One region of the Atlantibacter sp. genome, then DNA from elsewhere that is predicted to be linked to it. Evidence: predicted binding sites of a transcription regulator. Region 1 holds the regulator's gene; the other holds the start of a gene.
What was found. Region 1 encodes Fur, which represses iron uptake genes when iron is present. Its sites were predicted from a motif close to ATAATAATGAGAACNACTATCAA; they were not measured.
Positions count from the first base shown of each region.

Region 2: exbB (tol-pal system-associated acyl-CoA thioesterase) is a predicted target of Fur. The motif match lies at 2,339-2,361, and genes of this name have one in related genera.

Region 1 is NZ_DAMBQK010000020.1:53,725-58,931, reverse strand. It holds gene nagE (N-acetylglucosamine-specific PTS transporter subunit IIBC) at 1-329, shown strand, start outside; gene glnS (glutamine--tRNA ligase) at 506-2,173, shown strand; gene RT120_RS16530 (helix-turn-helix domain-containing protein) at 2,285-2,899, opposite strand; gene fur (ferric iron uptake transcriptional regulator) at 3,203-3,655, opposite strand; gene fldA (flavodoxin FldA) at 3,948-4,478, opposite strand; gene ybfE (LexA regulated protein) at 4,628-4,909, opposite strand; gene ybfF (esterase) at 5,051-5,207, opposite strand, start outside.
Region 2 is NZ_DAMBQK010000006.1:58,298-63,504, forward strand. It holds gene RT120_RS08005 (SDR family oxidoreductase) at 163-1,059, shown strand; gene exbD (TonB system transport protein ExbD) at 1,115-1,540, opposite strand; gene exbB (tol-pal system-associated acyl-CoA thioesterase) at 1,547-2,278, opposite strand; gene metC (cystathionine beta-lyase) at 2,520-3,707, shown strand; gene RT120_RS08025 (DedA family protein) at 3,830-4,483, shown strand; gene RT120_RS08030 (AraC family transcriptional regulator) at 4,512-5,207, opposite strand, start outside.

The DNA of each region.
Region 1 (5,207 bases):
CAGCTGCGGGCACCATCGTTAAGATCTTCAACACCAACCACGCGTTCTGCCTGGAAACCGAAAACGGCGCTGAAATCGTTGTCCATATGGGTATCGATACGGTGGCGTTGAACGGCCAGGGCTTTAGCCGCCTGGTGGAAGAGGGTGCTGAAGTGACGGCGGGCCAACCGGTGCTGGAAATGGATCTGGATTTCCTGAACGCCAATGCGCGCTCCATGATTAGCCCGGTGGTTTGCAGCAACATCGACGACTTCAGCGGCCTGGTCATTAAGGCGCAAGGTCAGGTCATTGCCGGTCAAACCCCACTGTATGAGATTAAAGGCAAATAATCGCTCCTGAGTAAGAGGTTGCCTTAAGCGGCGGAAGAGAATTCCGCCGCTTTTTTTATGGAAAATCGCCAGAACGCAGCGGTTATTGTGTTTTTGTGCAACTAATGGTTGTGTCCCGTCTTAGGTTATAAGATCATTCACCGTTATCTATTTTGCGAAGCTTTGAGGAATGCGCGATGAGTGAGGCTGAAGCCCGCCCGACTAATTTTATTCGCCAAATCATTGATGAAGATTTGGCCAGTGGAAAACACTCGACTGTTTATACCCGTTTCCCGCCTGAGCCGAACGGTTATTTGCATATCGGCCATGCAAAATCGATCTGCCTGAACTTTGGCATCGCCAAAGATTATCAGGGCCAGTGCAATCTGCGTTTCGATGACACTAACCCGGTAAAAGAAGATATCGAATACGTTGATTCCATCAAAAACGACGTCCAGTGGTTAGGTTTCCAGTGGTCAGGAGACGTGCGTTATTCTTCTGACTACTTCGATGCGCTGCATCAATATGCCGTTGAGCTGATCAACAAAGGCCTGGCCTATGTTGACGAACTTTCGCCGGAGCAAATTCGCGAATACCGTGGCACCCTGACTCAACCGGGTAAAAACAGCCCATACCGCGATCGCAGTGTAGAAGAAAACCTCGCGCTGTTCGAAAAAATGCGTACCGGCGGTTTCGAAGAAGGCAAAGCCTGCCTGCGTGCGAAAATCGACATGGCGTCGCCGTTTATCGTGATGCGCGACCCGGTGATTTACCGCATTAAATTCGCCGATCATCACCAGACCGGCAGCAAGTGGTGCATCTATCCGATGTACGACTTTACCCATTGCATCTCCGATGCGCTGGAAGGCATTACCCATTCACTCTGTACCCTGGAATTCCAGGATAACCGCCGTCTGTATGACTGGGTGCTGGATAACATCACCATTCCGGTTCATCCACGTCAGTATGAATTCTCTCGTCTGAATCTTGAGTATGCGATTATGTCAAAACGCAAACTCAACCTGCTGGTGACGGAAAAGATCGTTGAAGGCTGGGACGACCCGCGTATGCCGACCATTTCAGGTCTGCGTCGTCGCGGTTATACCGCTGCCTCTATCCGTGAGTTCTGCAAACGCATCGGCGTGACTAAGCAAGACAACACGGTAGAAATGGCTGCGCTGGAAGCCTGCATCCGTGAAGATCTCAACGAGAACGCGCCGCGTGCCATGGCGGTTATCGACCCGGTGAAACTGGTGATCGAGAACTATCCGCAGGGCCAGAGCGAAAGGGTCACGATGCCAAACCACCCGAACAAACCGGAGATGGGGAGCCGTGAAGTGCCGTTCAGCGGCGAAGTGTGGATCGACCGCGCCGACTTCCGCGAAGAGGCTAACAAGCAATACAAGCGCCTGGTGCTGGGTAAAGAAGTCCGCCTGCGTAATGCCTATGTGATTAAAGCTGAGCGTGTAGAAAAAGACGCGGAAGGCAACATCACCACTATCTTCTGTAGCTACGACGCAGAAACCCTGAGCAAAGACCCGGCGGACGGCCGCAAAGTGAAAGGCGTGATCCACTGGGTGAGTGCCAGCCATGCGTTACCGATTGAAATCCGCCTGTACGATCGTCTGTTTAGCGTGGCAAATCCCGGCGCGGCAGAAGATTTCCTGTCGACTATCAATCCAGAGTCGCTGGTGATCAAGCAGGGTTTTGGCGAGCCGAGCCTCCAGGATGCGGAAATGGGCAACGCGCTGCAATTCGAGCGTGAAGGTTATTTCTGCCTCGACAGCAAATATTCCAAACCTGGACATCTGGTGTTCAACCGTACGGTAGGGTTACGCGATACCTGGGCGAAAATCGGGGAATAAGATTTCATTGCTAAAACGCCGCGTAATGCGGCGTTTTTTTGCGCGAAGCTTCTTAAATGAAAAGAGAAAGGCCCGGAGAACGTCTTAGGTTGCGATGAATGGCCTCTCGCATCAACTGAGTTTTTCAGGCAGTTGATTGATCGTCAGCAATTTGCCTCTTTTAACATCAATATGATTTTTAGCGCGCATCGCGGACAAAACTTTCATGACGATGCTGCGGGATAAATTGGTTCGTTTGACGATGAAATCCGCAACATTGATTTTTGACCGCATAAACTCATCTAATTGATTAAGATGGAGGAGATTCCCCTTTATCATTTGATAACTATTTCGCCCCATCATCATCTCATCCCGATAAAGTAAGCTTTCTATATACCACGATAAAATTGCCGGTATTAAGTGCAGCGAATGATTATCGTCAAGCCGCTGCATGAAAATGTCCAGAGGCACTAATTGGAAATGGCATTGCGTATCAGCATAAATGCGCAGATAGGCCAGATTTCGGGCATTACCGGTTAGCCCATACAGCGCTGGTGCAGTTTGTTTTTCGAATAATAATCTATCGCTGCTGCGAATGATAGAAAACTGCCCACCATGAATCAGCGTAACGGTATGGGGTCTTACGGGTATTAAGGTATATCTTTCAACACGCGTAAGTTTGTTATAGTCAGTGAATAAATCCGTTAAGCGATATAATTCAGAGAGGGGTTTCTGCGGTAATGTCATTGCGATTAACCAGATTTATTTTATCGGATGCGATGTTACTCACTATTTTAAGTGATGGCATTTTTAAACCGCAACGCAACAAACAGGCCCGACGGGTAATAAGACGTCACAATATATCATAACCTACTGATTCGTATGGTTATTGATATATTCTTAAAACATCATTCATATTATTTAATTCATTACAGGATTTACTTAAAGGTTTCATTATTAAGCAAGCCATGCCTGTTATTTTTTAAATCATCAGAAATAAAAAAGCCGACATTAGTCGGCTTTTACTGGAATTCATGATTCTAGAAAAAATTACTTTTCTGCAATCTCATGCGCATTTTCGTCTTCGCGGCAATCGCCTTCTGCGCAATGGCCATACAGGTACAGGCTGTGGTTAGTTAAGCGAATACCGTGACGGGAGGCAATTTCACGCTGGCGCGCTTCGATTGAATCATCGCTAAACTCGATCACTTTACCGCAGTCCAGGCAAATGAGGTGATCGTGATGATGCTGCTGAGTCAACTCGAAAACGGATTTGCCGCCTTCAAAATTATGGCGTGTGACGATTCCGGCATCATCAAACTGGTTAAGAACGCGGTAAACGGTCGCTAACCCAATCTCTTCACCCATATCGATCAGGCGTTTGTATAAGTCTTCCGCACTGACATGGTGGTTGTCCGGCCCCTGCAACACTTCGAGGATTTTTAACCTCGGAAGCGTGACTTTCAGGCCAGCCTTTTTCAATGCGGTATTGTTGTCAGTCATGCGGAATTTGTCCTGTTACGTAACGATTCGCTCCTCAGGGAGCAAGAGATCGATGCAAGGCATTATGCGTTTCATTATAGAACTGCCATGGCTAAATGAAAACTGCAACTGCCTTGCTTAAAAATACCCAAAATCGTGGCGCTGCCTGCATTTGTTGCAAAATCACCCGATGCGTAAGGCGTGTATTGTACAGGTCTGGAGGCAAAAGTTAAAAATTTGTAGCAATTATTTTTATCGCTTTTGCCTATCAATTAAGATAAAAAGACGCTAATTGACTTAGCGCCTTTAATAATCAGGCGTTGATGATGTCCTGCAGGTGCAGCTCTTCAGAAACCTGTTTCACCCATTTTTCAACGCGTTCTGCGGTGAGTTCCGGTTGGCGATCTTCGTCGATGGCAAGACCGAGGAAGTGATCGTCATCCGCCAGGCCTTTGGAAGCTTCAAAGTGATAGCCTTCAGTCGGCCAGTGGCCAACGATAGTTGCGCCACGCGGTTCAATAATGTCACGCATGGTGCCCAGGGCATCGCAGAAGTATTCGGCATAGTCTTCCTGGTCGCCACAACCAAACAGGGCAACCAGTTTATTGTTGAAATCAATCTCTTCGAGGGTCGGGAAGAAGTCATCCCAGTCGCACTGCGCTTCGCCGTAATACCATGTAGGGATGCCCAGCAGCAAAATATCAAAACTTTCGAGGTCTTCTTTGCTGCTTTTAGCAATATCACGCACTTCAGCAACATCTTTACCAAGCTGTTTTTGAATCATTTTTGCGATATTTTCAGTGTTGCCGGTATCGCTGCCGAAGAAAATGCCTACGATTGCCATGAGTAAAATAACCTCTTGAAACTTAATGAGATGGTTGAGGCAAAAAGCCTACAGATAGGGCAATCATAGCAGAACAGACAAGCTGGCGGAAATCTCTATCACGGCCATGTGCACAGTCTGCTACATCGCGCCGTGTTTTTAGATAACTCTCAGTCCTTAAGGGCGGCGAGCTGTGACAGCAGAATATCTTCGATCAATTCGCTGCGGCTGATATTGCGGGCCTCTGCCAGCATGTTGAGCGCGTCAACCGCTTCAACGTTCAGTTTGAGCTCAACGCGCTTGAGCCCGCGCACTTTGTCGCGCTTTAACTGGTTGCGCTTGTTAATGCGCAACTGTTCATCGCGTGACAGCGGGTTAGTTTTGGGTCTGCCCGGGCGGCGTTCGTCCGAGAACAGATCTAATGTCGTACGGTCCGTTTGTTCTTTGGCCATGATGCGCGTTTTGACAGGGAAAACAGGGTGCAGGAGCGGGGCTCGGATGCAGTTAAGCGCGCCATCATACATGAGGGAATCCAGCGCGCCAACGCGTTAACGGCACTCTGAGTTATCAGCCGCTTTATTTTTAACCATTTTTTACCCGGCATCGAGGTAGCGGCGGATTGCCCGTACCACCGCCTGCGGTTTTTCGGCATGAACCCAGTGGCCCGCGCCCGCTACGACGTGCGCGCGCGCCTGAGGGAATTGCGCAAGCAGCGCCTCGCGATGGCTTTCATCCACGTACGGCGAATTG
Region 2 (5,207 bases), on a different contig from region 1:
ATCCACTGAATTTTAACCATAAGCGCTTCGCGCATGGCTTTCAAACGAAGCCGTAAAAAGCGCATTAGAAAGGATTTTTATTCAGGAATATCCTGAATCCGCCTGAAAACTCACGCCCGGGCACTATCCTTAAAGGGAATTTTTAACTGATGGAGATCCCTTATGGCTAACGATCAATCCCAGGTTCAGGACCCAACCACCCAGTACTACACCGGAGAATACCCGAAGCAGTTGCAGCCTGTTCCGGGTATCCAGGCGAAGATGGATCCGGTCCCCGACTGCGGCGAGCAAAGCTATGTCGGTTCGGGCCGCCTTAAGGATCGTAAAGCGCTGGTTACCGGCGGCGACTCGGGCATCGGGCGCGCGGCGGCCATCGCTTACGCGCGTGAAGGCGCTGATGTGGTATTGAACTATCTGCCTGCTGAGCAGGAAGATGCCGAAGCGGTGAAAAAGCTTATCGAAGAAGCCGGGCGTAAAGCCGTGCTGATCCCCGGGGATTTGAGCGATGAGCAATTTGCCCGCAGCCTGGTGGACCAGGCGGTGCAGGAACTCGGCGGGCTGGATATTCTGGCGCTGGTGGCCGGTAAACAGGTCGCCGTGCAGGATATCGCGGAGATCACCAGTGAACAGTTCACTAAAACCTATGCGGTCAACGTGTTCGCGCTGTTCTGGATCACCCAGCAGGCGCTACCGCACCTGAAACCCGGTGCCAGCATTATCACAACGTCGTCGATTCAGGCGTATCAGCCGAGCCCGCATTTGCTGGACTATGCTTCTACCAAGGCCGCAATACTCAACTTCACGCGCGGTCTGGCGAAGCAAATTGCCGAGAAAGGGATCCGCGTGAATTGCGTGGCGCCAGGTCCCATCTGGACGGCGTTACAGATTTGCGGCGGGCAGCCGCAGGAAAAACTGCCGGAATTCGGTAAACAAACGCCGATGAAACGCGCAGGCCAACCTGCCGAACTGGCACCAATTTATGTTTATCTGGCGAGCCAGGAATCGAGCTATGTCACGGCGGAAGTGCATGGCGTGACCGGGGGCGAGCATTTAGGCTAAATCCAGGCAACAAAAAAGGCGTGGTCTTCACCACGCCTTTTTTAACGCCCGGAAATTACTTCGCTTTCGCGGTTTCCTGGCCGACTAAACCAATCTTCAGATAGCCCGCCTGATGCAGGGTATCCATCACGTTCATCATGGTTTCGTAATCAACGGTTTTGTCCGCGCGGAAGAACACCGTGGTGTCTTTCTTGCCTTCCGTCAGCGTGTCCAGCTGCGCGATCATCGTTTCCTCAGTAATCGGCTCATTACCGAGGAACATCGATTTGTCCGCTTTCACCGATACGTAAATCGGTTTTTCCGGGCGCGGCTGCGGCTGGCTGGTAGAGGCCGGCAAGTTCACTTTGACGTCAACCGTCGCCAGCGGCGCGGCCACCATAAAGATAATCAGCAGAACCAACATCACGTCGATAAACGGCGTCACGTTGATTTCATGCATTTCGCCGTTGTCGTCGAGATTCTCGTTAAGACGCATTGCCATAGGGCATTAACCTACACGTAATTTCTGAGCGGTACGCACCGGGCGCGCAGAAGAAGCATTCAAATCCAGATCGCGGCTTTGCAGCAACAGAACCTGCGCAGCGACATCGCCCAGCGTCGCTTTATAGCTGCCGATCATCCGCGCAAAAATGTTGTAAATAACGACCGCCGGGATCGCCGCCACCAGGCCAATCGCCGTCGCCAGCAGCGCTTCTGCGATGCCTGGCGCGACAACCGCGAGGTTAGTGGTTTGGGTCTGGGCGATACCGATAAAGCTGTTCATGATGCCCCACACGGTGCCGAACAGGCCCACGAACGGGGAGATCGCGCCGATAGTGGCGAGATAACCGTTGCCGCGGCCCATATGGCGGCCAATCGCCGCAACACGGCGCTCAAGGCGGAAACCGGTACGCTCTTTAATCCCTTCGTTGTCCTCGCTGCCTTCGGAGAGCTCAAGCTCATCCTGGGCTTCGTTAATCAACGCGGTGCTGAGACTTTTGCCGTGGAAGGAGGCGGAAATTTCGCTGGCGTCGTTCAGGGAACGGGCTTTAGCCAACAGCTGCTGCTCGCGCTTAAGACGGCGCTTCTGGCTCAGCAGTTCAGCGCTTTTGCTAAAGAAAATCGCCCAGGTCACGATGGAGGCCAGAATCAGGCCAATCATCACCATCTTCACCACGATATCAGCGTGCTGATACATACCCCAGACGGAGAGATCCGTCTGCATCAACTCATTACCCACTCTGTATCTCCAGGACAAAAATCACAAAACTGTCGCTAATAATATCAAAACATCGCCGAATTGATAGTAGTTCTCATTAGTATTTGCATAGTGTCGGAAAAAGCCGCAATTTTCCTTGCGCTTACGCAGTAAATCGAGTCAGCCGACTATTTTTTAACTTTTTAACCTTCGTTGAAGAAGACCTGACCCTTAACCGTGGTAACGTATGGACATCCAGACGTATAAACAGGATTTCGCCGAGATGACAAAACCGCACATCGAAACCGCGCTGGTGAATGCCGGACGCAGCAAACGTTATACCCAGGGCTCAGTGAATAGCGTGATCCAACGCGCGTCATCACTGGTGTTTGACAGCGTGGCTGCCAAAAAAGCGGCGACTGCCGGGCGTGCGTCCGGCGAGCTGTTTTACGGGCGGCGTGGCACGCTAACCCACTTCTCGCTTCAGGAAGCGATGTGCGAACTGGAAGGCGGCGCGGGTTGTGCCCTGTTCCCCTGCGGCGCAGCGGCGGTGGCGAATACCATTCTGGCGTTTGTCGAACAAGGCGATCATGTGCTGGTGACCCACTCCGCCTATGAACCGACGCAGGATTTCTGTACCAAAATTCTCGCCAAACTTGGCGTGACCACCAGTTGGTTCGACCCGCTGATCGGCGCGGGTATCGCAGAGCATATCCAGTCGAACACCAAAGTCGTGTTTCTGGAGTCACCCGGTTCTATCACCATGGAAGTGCACGATGTTCCGGCGATTGTCGCTGCGGTACGCCGCGTCGCGCCTGAGGCGATCATTATGATCGACAACACCTGGGCGGCGGGCGTGCTGTTTAAAGCGCTGGATTTCGGCATTGATATTTCTATTCAGGCGGGCACCAAATACCTGATCGGCCATTCTGACGGCATGGTGGGCACGGCGGTCGCCAATGAACGCTGCTGGGCGCAACTGCGCGAAAACGCCTATTTGATGGGCCAGATGCTGGATGCCGATACCGCTTATATGACCAGCCGTGGTTTGCGTACCCTGGCGGTACGTTTGCGTCAGCACCATGAAAGCAGCTTAAAAGTCGCTGAATGGCTGGCGGCGCATCCGCAGGTGGCGCGCGTGAATCACCCGGCATTGCCCGGCAGTAAAGGCCATGAGTTCTGGAAACGCGATTTTCTCGGCAGCAGCGGTTTATTCTCTTTTATCCTGAAAAAACGCCTTAACGAGACTGAGTTTGCGGCGTATCTCGATAATTTTAATTATTTCGGGATGGCCTATTCCTGGGGCGGCTTCGAATCGCTTATTCTTGCCAACCAACCTGAAGAGATCGCCGCCATCCGCCCGGACAGCCGTGTCGATTTCGACGGTACGCTGGTTCGCGTTCATATCGGCCTTGAGAATGTCGAAGATTTGATTGCCGATCTGGAAGCCGGTTTCGGGCGCATAGCCTGAAGTTGCCAGCGCTGGACAGCGATAAGGACAGAATAGTCTGTATTTATTGGGCCCCGGATCAAACCGCTCGGGGCGTTTTGCGATTACAATAACCCTATACACGCTGTTCGTCAGGATTACCCATGGTTGTTATTCAGAATATTGTTTCCGCGCTCTGGCAGCATGATTTCGCCGCGCTGGCAGATCCGCATGTGGTCGGCATTGTTTACGGCGTGATGTTCGCCACGCTGTTTCTGGAAAATGGGCTGTTACCCGCCTCATTTTTACCCGGCGATAGTTTATTACTGCTGGCAGGGGCGCTGGTGGCGAAAGGCGTGATGGATTTTGTCCCGACGATGGTGATTTTGACGTCCGCAGCCAGCCTCGGCTGTTGGCTGAGCTACGTGCAGGGCCGCTGGCTCGGCAATACCCGAACGGTAAAAGGCTGGCTGAAGCAGTTGCCGCAAAAATATCACCAGCGCGCCACCTGCATGTTCGATCAGCACGGCCTGCTGGCGCTGCTGGCGGGGCGCTTCCTCGCGTTTATCCGCACCCTGCTGCCGACCATGGCGGGCATTTCCGGCCTGTCTAACCGCCGCTTCCAGTTCTTTAACTGGCTCAGCGCGTTTTTGTGGGTCGGTGTGGTGACCAGCTTCGGCTATGCGCTCAGCATGATCCCGTTCGTGAAGCGCCATGAAGACCAGGTGATGACTTTCCTGATGGTGCTGCCTATCGTGCTGCTGGTGGCGGGCTTTATCGGCGCGCTGACGGTAGTGCTGAAGAAGAAATTCGCCTGATACGTCACCTCGCTGCAAGGCGGGGTGACTACATTCCCTGCAAGGTGCGCATCCGCGCCGCGTCCTCTCCCGGCGTCACGCCGAAATAGCGTTTAAACTCCCGGCTAAACTGCGATGCGCTCTCATAACCGACACGCATCGCCGCCGCGCTGGCTTTCATCCCGTCATGAACAATCAACATTCTGGCCTTATGCAGGCGGAAGGTTTTGATGTACTGCAACGGCGATGTGCTGGTCACCGATTTGAAGTTATGGTGAAACGCCGACACGCTCATATTGGCGTCCAGCGCCAGCTGGTCCACGGTCAGGTTTTCGGTGTACTGGTTTTCAATGCGTTTCAACACGCGGCTTATCAGGCTGAAATGCGTCTGGCGGCTGACCAGCGCCAGCAGCGCCCCGCCGCGCGGCCCCATCAGTACGTGGTACAGGATCTCGCGAATAATTGATTTGCCGAGGATCCGCGCGTCCAGCGGCTTATCCAGTACGTCAATCAGCCGCTCAATGGCGCAGAGGATCTCATCAGACAGCACGGCGGAGTTGATGCCGCTGGCGCACTGCGCCGGGCGAAACGCGTCGTCTTCGCCGATATCCATCAGCAGGGTTTGCAGTTGTTGCACATCCACGTTGATGCGGATGCCCGCCAGCGGCGTTTCCGGCGTGGCGAAGGTTTCGCATTCAAACGGCAGCGGCACGGTCAGTAGCAGGTATTCGTTCGCATCGTAGCG